3 regions of the Pantoea sp. SGAir0183 genome follow, and region 2 is predicted to be linked to each of the others. Evidence: predicted binding sites of a transcription regulator. Region 2 holds the regulator's gene; each other region holds the start of a gene.
What was found. The regulator PurR, encoded in region 2, represses purine synthesis genes. The targets are predictions, from matches to a motif close to CANGCAAACGTTTGCNTG.

Region 1 (5,749 bases), 1.3 Mb from region 2:
ATGATGCCCGAAACTGATATTGCGCTAACCGTTGATCATCTGTCGCTCTGGTACGGTGAGCGCCAGGTGCTTCAGGATGTCTCGCTGCAACTGCCCAAAAATCGCATCACCGCATTGATTGGCCCGTCCGGCTGTGGCAAATCAACGCTGCTGCGCTGCTTTAATCGTATGAACGACGTGATTGATCGCTGCCGCATTGAAGGGGACATTCTGCTGGATCAGCAGTCGATTATGCGACCTGCTCAGGATGTCTCTGCGCTGCGTCGCCGGGTCGGGATGGTGTTTCAGCGGCCCAATCCGTTTCCCAAATCGGTTTACGAAAATGTGGTGTACGGACTGCGGCTGCAAGGGGTGCGCGATAAGCGCGTACTGAATGAAGCCTGTGAACGGGCACTCCGGGCGGCGGCGCTGTGGGGCGAGGTGAAAGATCAGCTGGCACAGAATGCGCTGACGCTTTCCACGGGGCAGCAACAAAGGCTGGTTATCGCCCGCGCTATTGCGATTGAGCCGGACGTCCTGTTACTTGATGAGCCAACATCCGCGCTGGACCCGATTTCTACCCTGGTGATCGAAGAACTGATGAGTACGCTCAGGCAGCATTTCACGCTGGTGCTGGTCACCCACAACATGCAGCAGGCTTCACGCGTGTCGGATTACACAGCCTTTATGCATCAGGGATCGCTGGTGGAGTTTGACACCACAGACAGGATTTTCACCACACCACAGGTGCGCCGGACGGAAGATTACATCACCGGGCGTTACGGTTGAAAGGGCAGGGAGCCTGGCTCCCTGAGCATTAATCGTGGGCGTAGCCCTGAGCGGGTAAGGGATGACCATCCAGCCAGGCTTTTCCCTCACGCATGGTCAGTCGGCCTTCGGTAAACCAGTTAATTACCAGTGGGTAGATGGCATGTTCCTGATGCTGAACGCGTTCGGTAATCTCGGCCTCGCTGTCTTCAGCAAACACCGGCACCCTGGCCTGCAAAATGACCGGGCCACCATCCAGTTCATCGGTCACGAAGTGCACGGATGTACCGTGCTCCTTATCGCCGTTTTCCAGCGCCTGGCGGTGCGTATGCAGACCGGGGTATTTCGGCAGCAGCGACGGGTGAATGTTCAGCAGACGGTCAGAGTAATGCGCCACGAAGCCCGGACTCAGAATGCGCATATAACCCGCCAGCACCACCAGATCCGGTGCATACGCATCGATCTCACGCATCAGCTGCCGATCAAAACTGTCGCGATCGTTAAAGTCACGTGCATCCAGCGCTTTTGCCGGGATTCCGGCCTCCTGCGCGCGAACTAAACCATAGGCGGAGGCTTTGTTACTGAACACGGCAGCGACGCTGCCGTGAATACGCCCGTTTGCACAGGCGTCGAGGATGGACTGAAGGTTACTTCCGTTACCCGAAATCAGTACAACCAGCTTTTTCATGAATGAATAACCACACGCTCTTCCGAGTCTGAGGCGTTAATCACACCAATTTTCCAGGCGTTTTCCCCGGCAGCACGCATCAGGTCAACGGCCTTATCTGCGTCAGCCGGGCTCAGCGCGATGATCATGCCCACGCCGCAGTTGAAGGTACGATACATCTCATGACGACTGACATTGCCCGCCTGCTGCATCCAGCCGAACACGGCAGGCCACTGCCAGCTTTTCTCGTCAATCACCGCCTGAGTATTGTCGGGCAGGACACGCGGAATGTTTTCCCAGAAACCGCCACCGGTGAGGTGAGCAATCGCGTGCACATCCACCTGCTCAATCAGGCTGAGGATGTTTTTGACGTATATGCGCGTCGGCGCCAGTAAGTGATCGGCCAGCGGTTTGCCTTCCAGTTGCTCAACCAACGGATCGGTGCCGCTGACTTCCAGAATCTTACGCACCAGGGAATAGCCATTTGAGTGCGGGCCGCTTGAGCCCAGGGCGATCAGCACATCACCGTCCTGAACCTTGCTACCGTCAATGATTTCTGACTTTTCAACCACACCGACGCAAAAGCCCGCGACATCGTAATCTTCGCCATGATACATGCCCGGCATTTCAGCGGTTTCGCCGCCCACCAGCGCACAGCCTGACTGCAGACAACCTTCGGCGATACCGGTGATGACCGCCGATGCGGTGTCCACATCCAGCTTGCCGGTCGCGTAGTAATCCAGGAAGAAGAGAGGCTCCGCGCCCTGTACCACCAGGTCGTTAACACACATAGCAACCAGATCGATACCAATGGCATCGTGACGTTTGAGATCCATCGCCAGACGCAGCTTGGTGCCCACGCCATCGGTGCCGGAGACCAGCACAGGCTCACGGTATTTTTGCGGCAGCGCACAAAGCGCACCGAAGCCGCCTAGTCCACCCATGACTTCCGGGCGACGCGTCTTTTTCACTACGCCTTTAATACGGTCAACCAGAGCGTTACCAGCATCAATATCAACACCGGCGTCTTTGTAGCTGAGAGAGGTCTTATCGGTCACTGCGAGGTCCCCACGCGAGTTGCGGTTGGTGGTTTAATATAAAGCGCGGCAATTCTATCAGCGCAGGCAAACGTTTGCGAGTCTCAGATTGCGTCCCCGACAATTTTCATCAATCCTTATTTTATGCGGTGGATTGCGCAAGCACATGTGGCGCGATGTTAAAAAGGCGGTATAATCCCGCGATTTTTTTTAGCTCAACTCACTCCGGGAGAACAACAATGAAGATCGTGGAAGTTAAACACCCGCTGGTCAAACATAAACTGGGACTGATGCGTGAGCATGATATCAGTACGAAGCGTTTCCGTGAGCTGGCCTCTGAAGTGGGCAGTCTGCTGACCTATGAAGCCACGGCCGATCTGGAAACCGAAAAGGTCACCATTGAGGGCTGGAATGGCCCGGTTCAGGTTGATCAAATTAAAGGCAAAAAAATCACCGTTGTGCCCATCCTGCGTGCCGGTCTGGGCATGATGGAAGGCGTACTGGAGCACGTGCCCAGCGCGCGCATCAGCGTGGTAGGCGTGTACCGTGACGAAGAAACGCTGGAGCCTGTACCTTATTTCCAGAAGCTGGTGTCCAACATTGAAGAGCGCCTGGCGCTGGTGGTCGATCCGATGCTGGCGACGGGCGGCTCCATGATCGCCACTATCGATCTCCTGAAAAAAGCCGGCTGCAGCAGCATTAAAGTGCTGGTGCTGGTCGCTGCGCCAGAAGGCATTGCCGCACTGGAGAAAGCGCACCCGGACGTGGAGCTGTACACCGCCTCCGTGGACCAGGGCCTGAACGACAAGGGTTACATCATTCCGGGCCTGGGTGACGCGGGCGATAAGATTTTCGGCACCAAATAGTGACCTGTTCAGGCGGCTTCATGCAGCACCTTGCTGTCAGCCTGCAGGCGCAGGCCGAGCTGCTTTTTTTCGCAACAGCCAATAACCTTCATCAGCCGACCAGAGAGTCGGCTTTTTTTTGACCAAAAACAGACTATCAACTCAAGGGGACTTTTAATGACTCGTCGCGCTATCGGCGTTAGCGAACGGCCGCCATTACTGCAAACGATTCCGCTCAGCCTGCAACATCTGTTCGCCATGTTCGGCGCAACGGTGCTGGTACCCATCCTCTTTCATATCAACCCGGCTACGGTACTGCTGTTTAACGGTGTCGGGACGCTGCTGTATCTGTTTATCTGTAAAGGCAAGATCCCCGCTTATCTGGGATCCAGTTTTGCCTTTATTTCACCTGTTTTACTCCTGCTGCCGCTGGGCTACGAAGTGGCGCTGGGGGGATTTATTCTCTGCGGCGTGCTGTTCTGTCTGGTCGCGTTGATCGTCAAAAAAGCCGGTACCGGCTGGCTGGATGTGATGTTTCCGCCTGCTGCAATGGGCGCTATCGTGGCGGTCATTGGTCTGGAGCTGGCGGGCGTCGCAGCAAACATGGCAGGCCTGCTCCCTGCTGAAGGTCATGCGCCTGACGGGACAACCGTGCTGATTTCGCTGGTCACCCTGGCCGTCACCGTTTTTGGCTCGGTGTTATTTCGTGGCTTTATGGCCATTATCCCGATTTTGATCGGCGTGCTGGTGGGCTACGCGCTTTCCGCTTTTATGGGCATTGTGGACTGGCGCGGCGTGGAAAGTGCGCCGTGGTTTGCATTACCGACGTTTTATACGCCGCGTTTTGAATGGGTGGCGATGTTAACGATCCTGCCCGCCGCGCTGGTGGTGATCGCCGAACACGTGGGCCACCTTGTGGTCACGGCCAATATTGTTAAGCGTGATCTGGTCCGTGATCCCGGCCTGCATCGTTCCATGTTCGCCAACGGTTTATCGACCGTCATTTCGGGTTTCTTTGGATCCACGCCAAACACCACCTATGGTGAAAATATCGGCGTAATGGCCATTACCCGCGTTTACAGCACCTGGGTGATTGGCGGCGCGGCCATTTTCGCGATTTTGCTCTCCTGCGTGGGCAAACTGGCAGCGGCTATACAGGCGATCCCGGTGCCGGTCATGGGCGGCGTCTCCTTGCTGCTGTACGGCGTCATCGGTGCCTCCGGTATTCGTGTCCTGATCGAATCCAAAGTGGACTACAACAAAGCGCAAAACCTGATTCTGACCTCCGTGATCCTGATCATTGGCGTCAGCGGCGCGAAAGTGCACATCGGTGCCGCCGAGCTGAAAGGGATGGCGCTGGCGACGCTGGTTGGCGTTGCGCTGGCGTTGATTTTCCGCGTCATTTCCCTGCTGCGCCCGGAAGAAGTGGTGCTTGATGCAGAAGAGACACGCGACACATCGTCATGATGAAGGCCTGAAGACGCGGGCAGGGACGCCCGATTCATCTCTTCGCAAAAACTATGATAGACTGCCCCCGATTTTTGCCTGTTCGCTTGCTGAGGTGCTTCTGAACACGCCGGCACAATTGTCATTGCCACTCTATCTACCTGACAACGAAACCTTTGCCAGCTTCTGGCCGGGGGAAAACCCCTCGCTGATCGCTGCGATCAAGGGGGCGCTAAGCCAACAACATGGCAGCTATCTCTACTTCTGGTCGCGCGAAGGAGGAGGGCGCAGCCATCTGCTGCACGCTGCCTGCGCTGAAATGTCCGCGCGTGGTGAAGCCGTGGGCTATGTACCGCTGGATAAGCGCACCTGGTTTGTTCCAGAGGTGCTGGACGGCATGGAACAACTGCCGCTGGTTTGCATCGACAATATCGAATGCATCGCGGGAGAAGAAACCTGGGAAATGGCGATTTTTAATCTCTATAACCGCATCCTGGAAACCGGCAATACCCGGCTCTTTATTACCGGCGATCGCCCACCGCGTCAGCTGAACCTGCATTTACCCGATCTGGCATCACGGCTCGACTGGGGGCAAATCTACCGTCTGCAGCCGCTCTCCGATGAAGATAAGTTACAGGCTTTACAGCTTCGCGCCGGACTGCGTGGGTTCGAACTGCCTGAAGACGTCGGCCGGTTTTTACTGAAGCGGCTGGATCGGGAGATGCGCACGCTGTTTGATACGCTGGATCGTCTGGATAGCGCCTCTATCAGTGCGCAACGCAAACTCACGATCCCGTTTGTTAAAGAAACGCTTGGGCTTTAAAGAATCGCCAGTACCGCCTCGGGCGGACGGCCTAAGCGGGCCCGATCGCCATTGATCACAATGGGCCGCTCAATCAGAATGGGATTTTCCACCATCGCGTCCAGCAAAGCGCTTTCGCTTAACGCTGCCTGATCCAGCGCCAGGGCGGTATAGGTCGGTTCGTTGCGGCGCATCAACTGACGCG
Region 2 (5,749 bases):
GGCAGCAGCGCACTGGACACCACAATCGGATAAATCGCGCCATTTGCCAGCGCCATGCCGCAGAACGGCACCAGTAACGCCGTGAGTGACGGGCTTCCCGAAAGCGCGACGGCAAACAGCGCCCCGACACTCAGGCTATAGACGCCGAGCAGCCACGGCAGCAGCGTTGCGCCAGAAAACCGGTTGAGCAGCGCACGGCAGCCAAACCCGCCGATTAAAAAGGCGATGGTTTGGGGAATATAACTGAGCCCGATATCCGCAGGAGACAGACCAATATCAGCCAGGATAAACGGCGAACCCGTCAGCCATGCAAAAAAACTGGCTGAGCAGGCGGAATACATCAGTACGTTACCGCTGTAGGCACGTGCGCGCAGCAGCGTCAGAAACCCAGGCTGCGGAGCAGGGGAACGTTGCTTTTTTTGCGGCGAAGGCAGGCGCAGCGTGACCAGGATGAGCGCCACAGCAATTCCCGTCAGCACCGCAAAAATGGCGCGCCAGTGAAAATGGCCGATCAGCCAGGCGCCCAGTAACGGCGCCAGGGCGGGAGACAGCGCGACGAGCGGCATAATGGTAGCAAAGACTTTATTAGCCTGTGACTGAGGATAGCGATCGACGACCAGCGCCTGCCAGCTGACGGCCGCCGCGCACACGCCGATAGCCTGCACAAAACGCAGTACCAGCATCAGGATCACATTATCTACCCACAACATACCCGCACAGCCCAGAGCAAACAGGGCGAGGCCTGCCAGCAGCACCGGCTTACGCCCCAACCGATCAGATAAGGGGCCCCAGACCAGTTGACCACAGGCAAAACCGGCCAGAAACAGACTCATGCTGGCGCTGATCATCCCGGCTGACGTGCTAAAACTTTGCTGCATAGCGCCGAAGGCGGGCAGGTACATATCGGTTGCCAGAAAGCCCAGCATACTGAGCACGGCAAGATAGGGAATAAAGCCTTTTGAAGCGGACATCGGGTTCTCATCAGTTGCAGAATAAACGCGGGGCAGTGTAAAAGCTGTACTTCACGCTGTGAAACGGTAAAATTTGCCTGTTGCTGTTAAAAATTTTGAAGGCAAATTATGTGGTCTGAATATGCGCTGGAAGTGGTGGATGCGGTCGCACGCGGTGGCAGCTTTAGCGCGGCCGCCCAGGAACTGCACCGTGTGCCTTCTGCCATCAGCTATACCGTTCGCCAGCTGGAAACCTGGCTGGCTGTGCCGCTGTTTGAACGCCAGCACCGGGAGGTGATTCTCACGCCGGCGGGCGAGCATTTCGTGCGGGAAGGGCGCAGCGTTATCAAAAAAATGGATGCCACACGACGTCAGTGTCAACAGCTCGCCAACGGCTGGCGCGGTCAGATTGGTATTGCCGTCGACTGCATCGTCAAACCGCAGCGGACCCGGCAGTTTGTCAGGGATTTTTACCGTCATTTTCCCGACATGGAGTTGCACATCAGCTATGAGGTCTTTAACGGCGTCTGGGATGCGCTGGCAGACGGGCGAGTGGATGTGGCGATAGGTGCGACACAGGCGATTCCGGTGGGGGGGCGTTTCGCCTTTCGCGATATGGGCACCCTGAACTGGCGTTGCGTGGTGGCGCATCAGCATCCTCTGACGCAGGTTGCTACGCTGGATGATGAGGCGTTGCGCTACTGGCCTTCTCTGGTGCTGGAAGATACGTCACGCGCGTTACCGCGTCGTATGACCTGGGCGCTGGATAACCAACGCCGGCTGGTGGTCCCGGACTGGCAAACCGGTCTGGACTGCGTGCGCGCCGGCTTGTGTGTCGCGATGATACCCGGCCATTTAGCGCGGCCCTTACTGGACAGCGGCGAGATGGCAGAGCTGAACTTACCACAGGCGTTTCCGGAAAGTCCCTGCTGCGTCAGCTGGGCGGAAGATCGCGCATCACCGGCGCTGGGGTGGTTACTCCAGTACCTGGGCGATGCGCAAACGCTAAATCAGGAGTGGTTGAGCGAGGATTAACGGCGGTAATCGCGATAAGGACCATAGCCCACCGAGCGTCGCTCAATAAGCGTCGGGTGGACTTCAATCGTCTGCGACTCTTCCCGCTTACTGGTAATGCGATCTAACAACATCTCCAGCGCTTTCTCACCCAACTGGGCTTTAGGTTGATGCACCGTGGTCAGTGCCGGAGTGAAATAGCGCGCATTGCGCACATTGTCGTAACCAATGACGGAGATATCCTGCGGCACGCGCAGGCCCATTTCGTCGGCCGCGCAGATTGCGCCCATCGCCATGATGTCGCCCCCACAGAATACGGCGCTTGGGCGCTGCTTCTGTGACAGAATCTGCTGCATGGCCTGATAGCCAGATTCGGGTTCAAAGTCACCCTGCACAATCCATTCGGCACGTGGCTGAATACCCGCTTCTTCCAGCGCCTTAAGGAAACCGGCATGGCGACCGCCTCCCGTGTTACGCTCCATCTGGCCGGGAATGGCACCAATATCGCGATGACCACGCTCAATCAAATAACGTCCCGCCAGATAACCGCCCTGAAAAGCATTGTCCAGTACGGTATCGGTAAAGTCGGCACGGGATTCGCCCCAGTCCATCACCACCATCGGAATATTGCGGTTCGCTTCCAGCATTTGCAGCAGATCATCCGGATACTCTGAACACATCACCAGAAGCCCGTCAACGCGCTTTTGCGCCATCATCGACAGATAGGCGCGCTGTTTTTGCAGGTCATTATGTGCGTTGCCCAGAATCAGGGTATAGCCTTTATCGAAGCAGTGATTCTCAATGGCTTCGATAATTTCAGCAAAGTAGGGCGCTTCACTGGACGTGGCGAGCAGGCCCAGCGTTTTGGTGTGATTCACCTTCAGGCTACGCGCGACTGCGCTGGGAGAATAATGCAGTTCCCGAATCGCTTCCCACACCGCTTCGCAGGTATTTTCTGCGACAAAGCGCGTTTTATTGATGACGTGTGAGACGGTCGTGGTGGACACGCCCGCACGCTTCGCCACATCTTTAATTGTTGCCATGTAAATCGAACTCCCGGGCCTATCTAAATTATTGATAAGCATATTGTTAAACGTTTGCGTCAGCGGACGGTTATTTCTGCGAAAAACATCGCTTTTCTGTCCGGTATTGAGTCATCAGGGCAGGAAATAACGTCTGAAAAGGGCGCGGACGCAACCGATATTGCGCGCTGTTGCGCAACAAAGGGGGGATTCTAACAAGGCTGTGCGGATAAAACGAGATTTTTACCCACGCGTATGTGAAAATGCTATCACCTTACAAACGTCAGGGTTAAAGGAGAGGGGATGAGTACCGATTTAAAACTGTCATTAATGACGACGGCAGCCGCACTGTTGATGATCATCGCGTTTAGCTTCACCGCTATTCTGCACTAGCCGCATTCGTTTGCAGCGACGCTATACTGGCTGACTGCGCGTCCAGCCTTGCCGGTGATACGTCCTGTCTGTCAGACCGTATCACCGGCAAGTGCGGCATTTTCGCCCGGAACACCCCGCTGCACAATCGGGGCGATATGGGCAATAAAAAAGCCGGGAAGCTGCCTTTCCCGGCTTTTTTGTATGAAGGACGTTTAGCGAACGGTCTTTGGCGTCATAACGCGACGCGCACCAATATAATGGCGCTGCCAGTAATCTTCGCTCAACGCACTGATTTGAATATCTTTACCGGTACGCGGTGACTGAATGAATTTACCGTTGCCCAGGTAAACCCCGACATGATCTGCGGTTCCACGCCCGTTGATGCGGAAGAAAACCAGATCGCCTTTTTCAAGGGATTCGCGGTTGACCGGTGCTGCATCCCGCAGATGGTACATTTCGTTAGCGGTACGGGGGATCTTAAACTTCACGACGTCTTTGTAGGCGTACCATACGAGGCCACTGCAATCAAAACCCGTATGGGGCGATTTGCCTCCCCACTGATAACGCTTGCCAAGTTGCCCCATCAGTTTTGCCATCGCCGTTTCACGCGCTTTCTGGTAACGCTGGCGATGCGCTTTACTCATTTTAATGGTGCCGGTTTCGGTATTGTCTGCCGTTAACGCCTTCGCAGCACGTTGATGACCATACCGTTTTTTGCTGGCGGCATTGGCGGCGACTTTTTTGCTCAGCGTCTTGTGCGAGGCAGTCGTTTTAGCGAGTGTTTTGTGCGTGATGGTGTGAGAGGTCGTTTTGCTGGTTTTCGTGGTCTTACTGACTTTCTGAACAGCGGAGGCGCGACTTTTTTTAGATGAGGCTTTAACCGCGCGTCGTTTGCGCCGATCATCGTCGCGCGCACTTTTTTTCTCTACCTTATGCAAGCTGGCCTTAACCGTCGCATGCGGGGAGGCAGCAGCGATGTTAAAGAAGAGTTGCGCAAAAGCCAGAATAAGAAGCGTAATGATTGAACGCATAGTCCGTTTACTGGTTAAGCTGTCAGATCAAACAGGTCTCTGACAAAGTTAAGAAAAATCTGATCACCGATCAGCGCCGAAGTCATTCTAGTCCAGTTTTTTTTAAAAGAGTAAGTCCTTTTTTTATTAATTGCTGGCCTGGATAAAAATCAGGCATAAATCAGGAATTTCAGTCTCTTATAACAGCAAATTCATTGCAAATTATGAATACATTCATAGTCTTTGTCACAGTTTCCTGCGGATGCCTGACCAGCTTACTTAGCAAACATGGCGATTTAACGTCAGACGAGCCAAAATCTCGTTTTCAGTCCTGGCGTGAAGTCGCTACAATAAAGAAACACGAAGTGACGAATTAAGGAAGGCAATAATGAGTACTGTAGAAAAAATTCAGCGCCAGATCGCAGAAAACCCGATCCTGCTGTACATGAAAGGTTCGCCGAAACTGCCAAGCTGCGGTTTCTCTGCGCAGGCGGTCCAGGCGTTGTCTGCCTGTGGTGAGCGCTTTGCTTACGTGGATATTCTGCAGAACCCGGATATTCGCGCAGAGCTGCCAAAATACGCCAACTGGCCCACGTTCCCGCAGTTATGGGTTGATGGCGAACTGGTCGGCGGCTGCGACATTATTGTTGAAATGTTCCAGCGCGGCGAGTTGCAGCCGTTAATCAAAGAAACCGCTGAGAAGTTTAAAGAAGCGGAATAACTGAAAAAGGCCGACCTCGTCGGCCTTTTTTACGCGCGTTACTCGGTTGTTTCTCCACCCGTCGCCGACGCTTCCGTAACAGCTAACGGCCAGCCTCCCAGCCGTTTCCAGCGGTTAACCAGCTCACAAAATAAGGTCGCCGTTTGCTGTGTATCATAGAGTGCGGAGTGCGCCTGACTGCTGTCGAACGCCATGCCTGCGGCTTTGCAGGCTTTTGCCAGCACGGTCTGGCCCAGCACCAGTCCGCTCAGCGCGGCCGTGTCGAAGGTCGCAAAGGGATGAAAGGGATTGCGTTTCAGGCCCGCACGTTCCGCCGCCGCATTCATAAAGTTCAGATCAAACGTGGCGTTGTGAGCGACCATGATGGCGCGGTTGCATCCGGTCTCTTTGATGCCTTTTCGCACCATTTTAAAAATGGCATGCAGGGCCTCATATTCGGTGACTGCGCCGCGCAAGGGATTCGTGGGATCGATGCCCGTAAACGCCAGCGCTTCAGGGTGCAGGAGCGAACCGACAAAAGGTTCCACATGAAAATGCAGCGTCTCGTCGTGATGAAGCCAACCCTCATCATCCATTTTCAGGGTGATGGCAGCGACTTCCAGCAGCGCATCGGTTTGCGCATTAAAGCCCGCCGTTTCAACATCGATCACGACAGGA
Region 3 (5,749 bases), 1.6 Mb from region 2:
GATGACCAGGTTGATGTGGTTTTTGAGATGAAACCGAATACGGCACAGTAAGCCTATCGACGCTGTCGTGAAGCCATCAGCGGCCGTGTTTACCAGGCGCGCTTTGCGCCGCTGATGTGGTGCCTTTCCATCGCTCAGCAACCTGACGGACTGTCGCAGTCGGCCTGTTCCTTTGCCGGCGGCGCTTTTCCCCCGCATTCCTGCGGGGGCAATCCCTGGTTGATTCCCGCTTTTCAGCGCCCGGTATCACCTGCTGAAATCACGCCCCTGATGGCCATGGAGCCGTGCTGCTTTTAGCAGGGTACACTCTCACTGCAACGCCTGACGCTTGCTGTGGCACAGGGGATTATTCTCTTTAGTTCAGCAGAAGCCCGGACAGGCTGTCCGGTTCCGGGCGGTTTGTCAGGAGAATAAGCAGACCGGGAATGCTGCCCGGTAGCGGCAGAGAGTCGCGTTTGACACGCACCGTCCCCCAGTTTATCCGGCCTTCACTTTCGCCTTTGGCCGCTATTCCATCGTGTCCTGACGCAGAACCCGATGACCATGCGCAATCAGCGCATCGGTTACCCGACGCATCAATCGGCTTTCCGGTGCAAAACGGTGCCAGTACAACATCCGGCGCTGATACAGCCCCGGTGTCAGATCGATCAGCTCACCGCTCGCCAGTTCGCGCTCAATCTGCAGATGCGGGATCATACAGCAGGTTGAGCCCTGACGGGCCATCTGCACAAAGGCTTCAGAAGAGTTAACGATATGGCAGGGCACGCTGCCCGGCGAAAGATCGAAGTTCTGCTGTAAAAAGGCCTGATGCATATCATCCAGATGGTCAAATGCGACGGCAGGCGCTTTCAGCAACGCGGAACGGGTGACGCCGTTGGGAAAAAAGCGCTCGGCAAAGTCACGGGAAGCCACAAACAGGTAATCCAGGGCGCCCAGTTGATCAACCAGACAACTGGGTAAAGGCTGGGGCTGGATACTGACTGCGCCGACCACTTCGCCACGTCTCAGACGTTCCTGCGTACGGGTTTCATCTTCAACCTGGAGGTTAAGGCGCACCGGCGAATCGGCCAGCACGTCTTTTAATGCAGGCAACAGCCAGGTGGCCAGACTGTCGGCGTTCACCGCCAGGGAGAGCAGTAACGGCGTCGTACCGCTGATTTCGTCCCCCAGCCACTCTTCCTCCAGCAGTTCAACCTGGTGCAACAGCGCAAGCAGCTTTTGCCCCTGCTCAGTGGGACGAGGGGGCACGGTGCGAACCAACAGCGGCTGACCAAACAGGTTTTCCAGCTGTTTGATGCGTTGCGATACGGCCGACTGGGTGATGCACAGTTTTTGCGCAGCACGTTCAAAGCCACGTTCACGTATCACTGCGTCCAGCGCCTGAAGCGTTCTGTAGTCCGGGCGTTTCATTATTCTTTTCTCTCCTTCAGGGTGGACGTTACGATGCCACAAATGTGCCTGAGCAAAAGTCTGGGGTATTTTTGTGGGCTGGCTTCCAAAGCATTAAATCCGCACAATGCATCCGAGCATTTTCAGCAAACCTTGCTTTATACTACGCGCATTTTCTTATCGCACAGGTTCTAAACATACCATGACGCAGGATGAACTGAAAAAAGCTGTTGGTTGGGCTGCACTTGATTATGTCCAGCCAGGTACGATCGTCGGCGTGGGAACAGGCTCTACCGCTGCCCATTTTATTGATGCGCTCGGCAGCATCAAACACCAGATTGAAGGTGCCGTGTCCAGCTCTGAAGCCTCCACGCAAAAGCTCAAAAGCCTCGGTATTCAGGTGTTTGATTTGAATGAAATCGATGACCTGGCCATCTATGTTGATGGTGCCGACGAAATTAATCCCCAGATGCAGATGATCAAAGGCGGCGGTGCCGCGCTGACCCGCGAAAAAATCGTCGCGGCCGTGGCTAAAAAGTTTATCTGTATTGCCGATGCATCGAAAGAAGTCGATGTGCTGGGGCGTTTTCCGTTGCCCGTTGAAGTGATTCCTATGGCACGCAGCTACGTCGCGCGTGAACTGGTCAGGCTGGGCGGTTTGCCTGAGTATCGCCAGAATGTCGTCACTGACAACGGTAATATCATCCTGGACGTGCATAATCTGCGTATTCTGGATCCCATTGAGCTGGAAAAAACCATTAACGCGTTACCGGGCGTCGTCACCGTCGGGCTTTTCGCTACCCGGGGTGCCGATGTGGCGTTGATTGGCGGACCGGATGGGGTCAAAACGCTGAAAAAATAACGCGACGGGCGCATAATTTGCGCCCGCGTTTTTTTAATTAAAAAAAAACTTTTCTCGCCAGGCTGAAATTTGGTGACTTATGTCACATAAGCGTCATCAACAGCGGGTTCATTCTCCCCGATGCGGCCAACCCACGATTTTGTCCGGCAAAGTTTGGCTTCTGAATCCAGCCAGCCAGCCGGTCAGGCAATCGTTTGTATTGCTGCTGGCGTTTTTTTTGATATTTTGACTGCTGGCTGACTGCGTTCAGTCCTCGTTGAATTCTGAATAGGGTTGGGAAATGGCAAAGGTTTCACTGGAAAAAGACAAGATTAAGTTCCTGCTGGTGGAAGGTGTCCACCAGAGCGCGCTGGACAATCTTCGTGCTGCAGGTTACACCAATATTGAATTCCACAAAGGCGCACTGGATAGCGAGTCATTAAAGGCTTCCATCCGTGACGCGCACTTTATCGGTATCCGTTCCCGTTCCCAACTGACTGAAGAGATTTTTGCCGCAGCAGAAAAACTGGTCGCTGTGGGCTGTTTCTGTATCGGTACCAACCAGGTTGATTTAAATGCGGCGGCAAAGCGCGGTATTCCCGTTTTTAACGCCCCGTTCTCTAACACGCGCTCGGTCGCCGAACTGGTGATTGGCGAAATGCTGCTGATGCTGCGTGGCGTGCCAGAAGCGAACGCCAAAGCCCATCGCGGTGTCTGGAATAAGATTGCTAAAGGCTCATTCGAAGCGCGCGGTAAGAAGCTGGGCATTATCGGCTATGGTCACATTGGTATGCAGTTAGGCGTGCTGGCCGAGGGCCTGGGCATGCACGTGTATTTTTATGATATTGAAAATAAACTGCCGCTGGGTAATGCCTCGCAGGTGCGAAGCCTGACGCAGTTGCTGAATATGAGCGATGTCGTCAGTCTGCATGTGCCTGAAACTGCCTCGACACAAAATATGATCTCTGCTGACGAGCTGGCGCAGATGAAACCTGGCGCGCTGTTAATCAACGCCTCACGCGGCACCGTCGTGGATATTCCGGCACTGTGTGACGCGCTGGCCAGCAAGCAGGTCGGGGGCGCGGCCATTGACGTGTTCCCGGTTGAGCCAGCCACAAACAGCGATCCGTTTGTCTCGCCACTGAGTGAGTTCGATAATGTCATTCTGACGCCACACATCGGGGGTTCCACCGAAGAAGCGCAGGAAAACATTGGTATCGAAGTGGCAGGCAAACTGGCGAAATATTCCGATAACGGTTCAACGCTGTCTGCAGTGAACTTCCCTGAAGTGTCCTTGCCGATGCACGGCGTCAGCGCAAGCCGTCTGCTGCACATTCATGAAAACCGTCCGGGTGTGCTGACCGCAATTAACCAGATTTTTGCCGAACAGGGCATCAATATCGCCGCGCAGTACCTGCAAACCTCACCCATGATGGGGTATGTGGTGATTGATATCGATGCCGAGCACGAACTGGCAGAGAAAGCGCTGCAGCTGATGAAGGCTATCCCTGGCACTATCCGCGCCCGTCTCCTCTACTGATTTATCAAAATAATAAACCCAGGCGCACAACAGTGCCTGGGTTTATTCTTCCCACAACCACAACGTTGACGGCGTCAGCACGGCGGGCAAAGGAATATCCCAGGCCGCCACAGGCAGCGAATCGACCAACTGGCAGTCGTGCGCGATGCCAACCGGCAAAAAAGCGTGCTGTTTCCAGTTTTGTAACGTGCGGTCGTAAAAGCCGCCCCCCATGCCCAGACGCTGACCACTGCGATCAAAGGCCACCAGCGGCACCATCATCACATCCAGTTCGTCCAGCGTAACCATATGCCGGATATCGAGTGGCGGTTCAGGAATACGTAGCTTGTTCGGGCTCAGCGGCGTTTCTGGCGTATAGCGCAGAAAAAGCAGATGACCGGCAGAGAAGGGATGAAGCACAGGAAGATAAACGCGTTTGTTCTGCTGCCATAATTTTGCGATAAGCGGACGCGTATTAATTTCCCCATCGACGGATAAGAACAGCGCGACGTTTTGGGCGTCGGAGACAGGCGCAAAGTTAATCGCGTGTTCCGCAAGCTGTTCGGCGGCAGTATGTTGCTGTTCCGGGGTTAAGGCGCGACGTAAATGACGAACATGATGACGAATGTCCTGTCGCTGAAGTAAAGAGGGTTCTGACATGGTGTCCCCCAGAAGAAGTCGCCTGAGCGACGCACTATATCATGTCTGGTGGGGGATAATGCAGTACAACCAGAAAGGAGATCTCCGAGATGCCGCCGTAGGCTGTAACCCTTGAACCCTTGGTTCAAGGTGAACATGCCGTCGCAACCATCAGGCTTCTCGGACGGACCGAGCATGCTCACAGGTTGCGGAGCGTCACATTCTGTTGGTATGAAATATCGGCTCAGGGGACTGGCCCACTTGCAAACATCTCAGAGAAAATTGACTTCACCGTCAGTGTAGCACAGTGACCATGAAGTATTATTCGAACTTCGCATCCTGACGATCAGTTATGCGACCTTGCTCAACTAATGCCTGCTCTATCGTCTGCTGTAACATACGGATTCGTTGTTCCATATTAGCAGCATAGTCGCGCGTCTTGTTTTTTTCTTGTGCCAGTTCATGGCAAATGTTTAACGCGGCAATGAACACCAGTTGCTCTGTATTGGTGACTCTAGTGCGAACTTTTAAATCTTGCAACCGTTGATTGAGATCTTCCGCCGCCGCGTTCAGCGCATCTTGCTGTTCAGGCGGACAATTTACTCTCAAAGAACGACCAAAAATTTGTAAATCTACCGGTTGTGCAGACATGCCACCTTCCTGACTGATTACCTGGCTCGCCATTCCCTTAGCCTTCAATGGCCTGGGAGGCGGGCAACTATATAGACCTGAGAAATAAGATACAACCCCTTTTCTGGAAACCTTGAGGCAGCTAGTGGTAGCATACCACGAACTCTTACAGCCAACGACGATGAAAAATGATGTCTTCACAGAACGCAACCCCTGATTACAATGCGCTGGCGGCGGCGCTCTCACAGCACGGCGTCGGAATGACACCTGCCGAAATGCACGGATTACTCAGCGGTATTCTGTGTGGCGGTAATCAGGATACCAGCTGGAAAACGCTGGTCCACGATCTCGCGAATGAAGGCATGGCTTTTTCGCACACGCTGGCCCAGCCGCTGCAGGATTTGCATGCAAATATTACGACGGCGCTTGAAGAAGATGGCTTTCTCTTTCAACTGATGCTGCCCGACGATGATGACATCACCGTGTTTGATCGGGCGGACGCCCTGGCTGGCTGGGTAAACCATTTTTTACTCGGCCTGGGCGTAACTCAGCCTAAACTGGATAAGGTCACCGGCGAAACCGGCGAGGCCATTGATGATCTGCGTACTATCGCGCAGCTTGGCTATGACGAAGACGAAGATCAGGAAGAGCTGGAGCAGTCGCTGGAGGAGGTGATCGAGTACGTCCGCGTCGCGGCGCTACTTTGTCATGATACGTTCACGCGCCCGCAG

Region 1: purM (phosphoribosylformylglycinamidine cyclo-ligase) is a predicted target of PurR. The motif match lies at 2,536-2,553, and genes of this name have one in related genera.
Region 3: serA (phosphoglycerate dehydrogenase) is a predicted target of PurR. The motif match lies at 2,435-2,452, and genes of this name have one in related genera.

The regions. Positions count from the first base shown of each region.
Region 1 is NZ_CP028053.1:1,192,592-1,198,340, forward strand. It holds gene pstB (phosphate ABC transporter ATP-binding protein PstB) at 1-768, shown strand; gene purN (phosphoribosylglycinamide formyltransferase) at 797-1,435, opposite strand; gene purM (phosphoribosylformylglycinamidine cyclo-ligase) at 1,432-2,472, opposite strand; gene upp (uracil phosphoribosyltransferase) at 2,691-3,317, shown strand; gene uraA (uracil permease) at 3,474-4,763, shown strand; gene hda (DnaA inactivator Hda) at 4,858-5,565, shown strand; gene arsC (arsenate reductase (glutaredoxin)) at 5,562-5,749, opposite strand, start outside.
Region 2 is NZ_CP028053.1:2,454,381-2,460,129, reverse strand. It holds gene punC (purine nucleoside transporter PunC) at 1-971, opposite strand, end outside; gene punR (DNA-binding transcriptional activator PunR) at 1,080-1,985, shown strand; gene purR (HTH-type transcriptional repressor PurR) at 1,982-3,007, opposite strand; gene C1N59_RS11420 (cytochrome bd-I oxidase subunit CydH) at 3,290-3,379, shown strand; gene C1N59_RS11415 (C40 family peptidase) at 3,574-4,392, opposite strand; gene C1N59_RS11410 (Grx4 family monothiol glutaredoxin) at 4,757-5,092, shown strand; gene rnt (ribonuclease T) at 5,131-5,749, opposite strand, start outside.
Region 3 is NZ_CP028053.1:858,625-864,373, forward strand. It holds gene C1N59_RS04165 (oxidative stress defense protein) at 1-51, shown strand, start outside; gene C1N59_RS04170 (LysR family transcriptional regulator ArgP) at 508-1,410, opposite strand; gene rpiA (ribose-5-phosphate isomerase RpiA) at 1,592-2,251, shown strand; gene serA (phosphoglycerate dehydrogenase) at 2,532-3,770, shown strand; gene C1N59_RS04185 (5-formyltetrahydrofolate cyclo-ligase) at 3,813-4,409, opposite strand; RNA gene ssrS (6S RNA) at 4,487-4,670, opposite strand; gene zapA (cell division protein ZapA) at 4,710-5,039, opposite strand; gene C1N59_RS04200 (YecA/YgfB family protein) at 5,210-5,749, shown strand, end outside.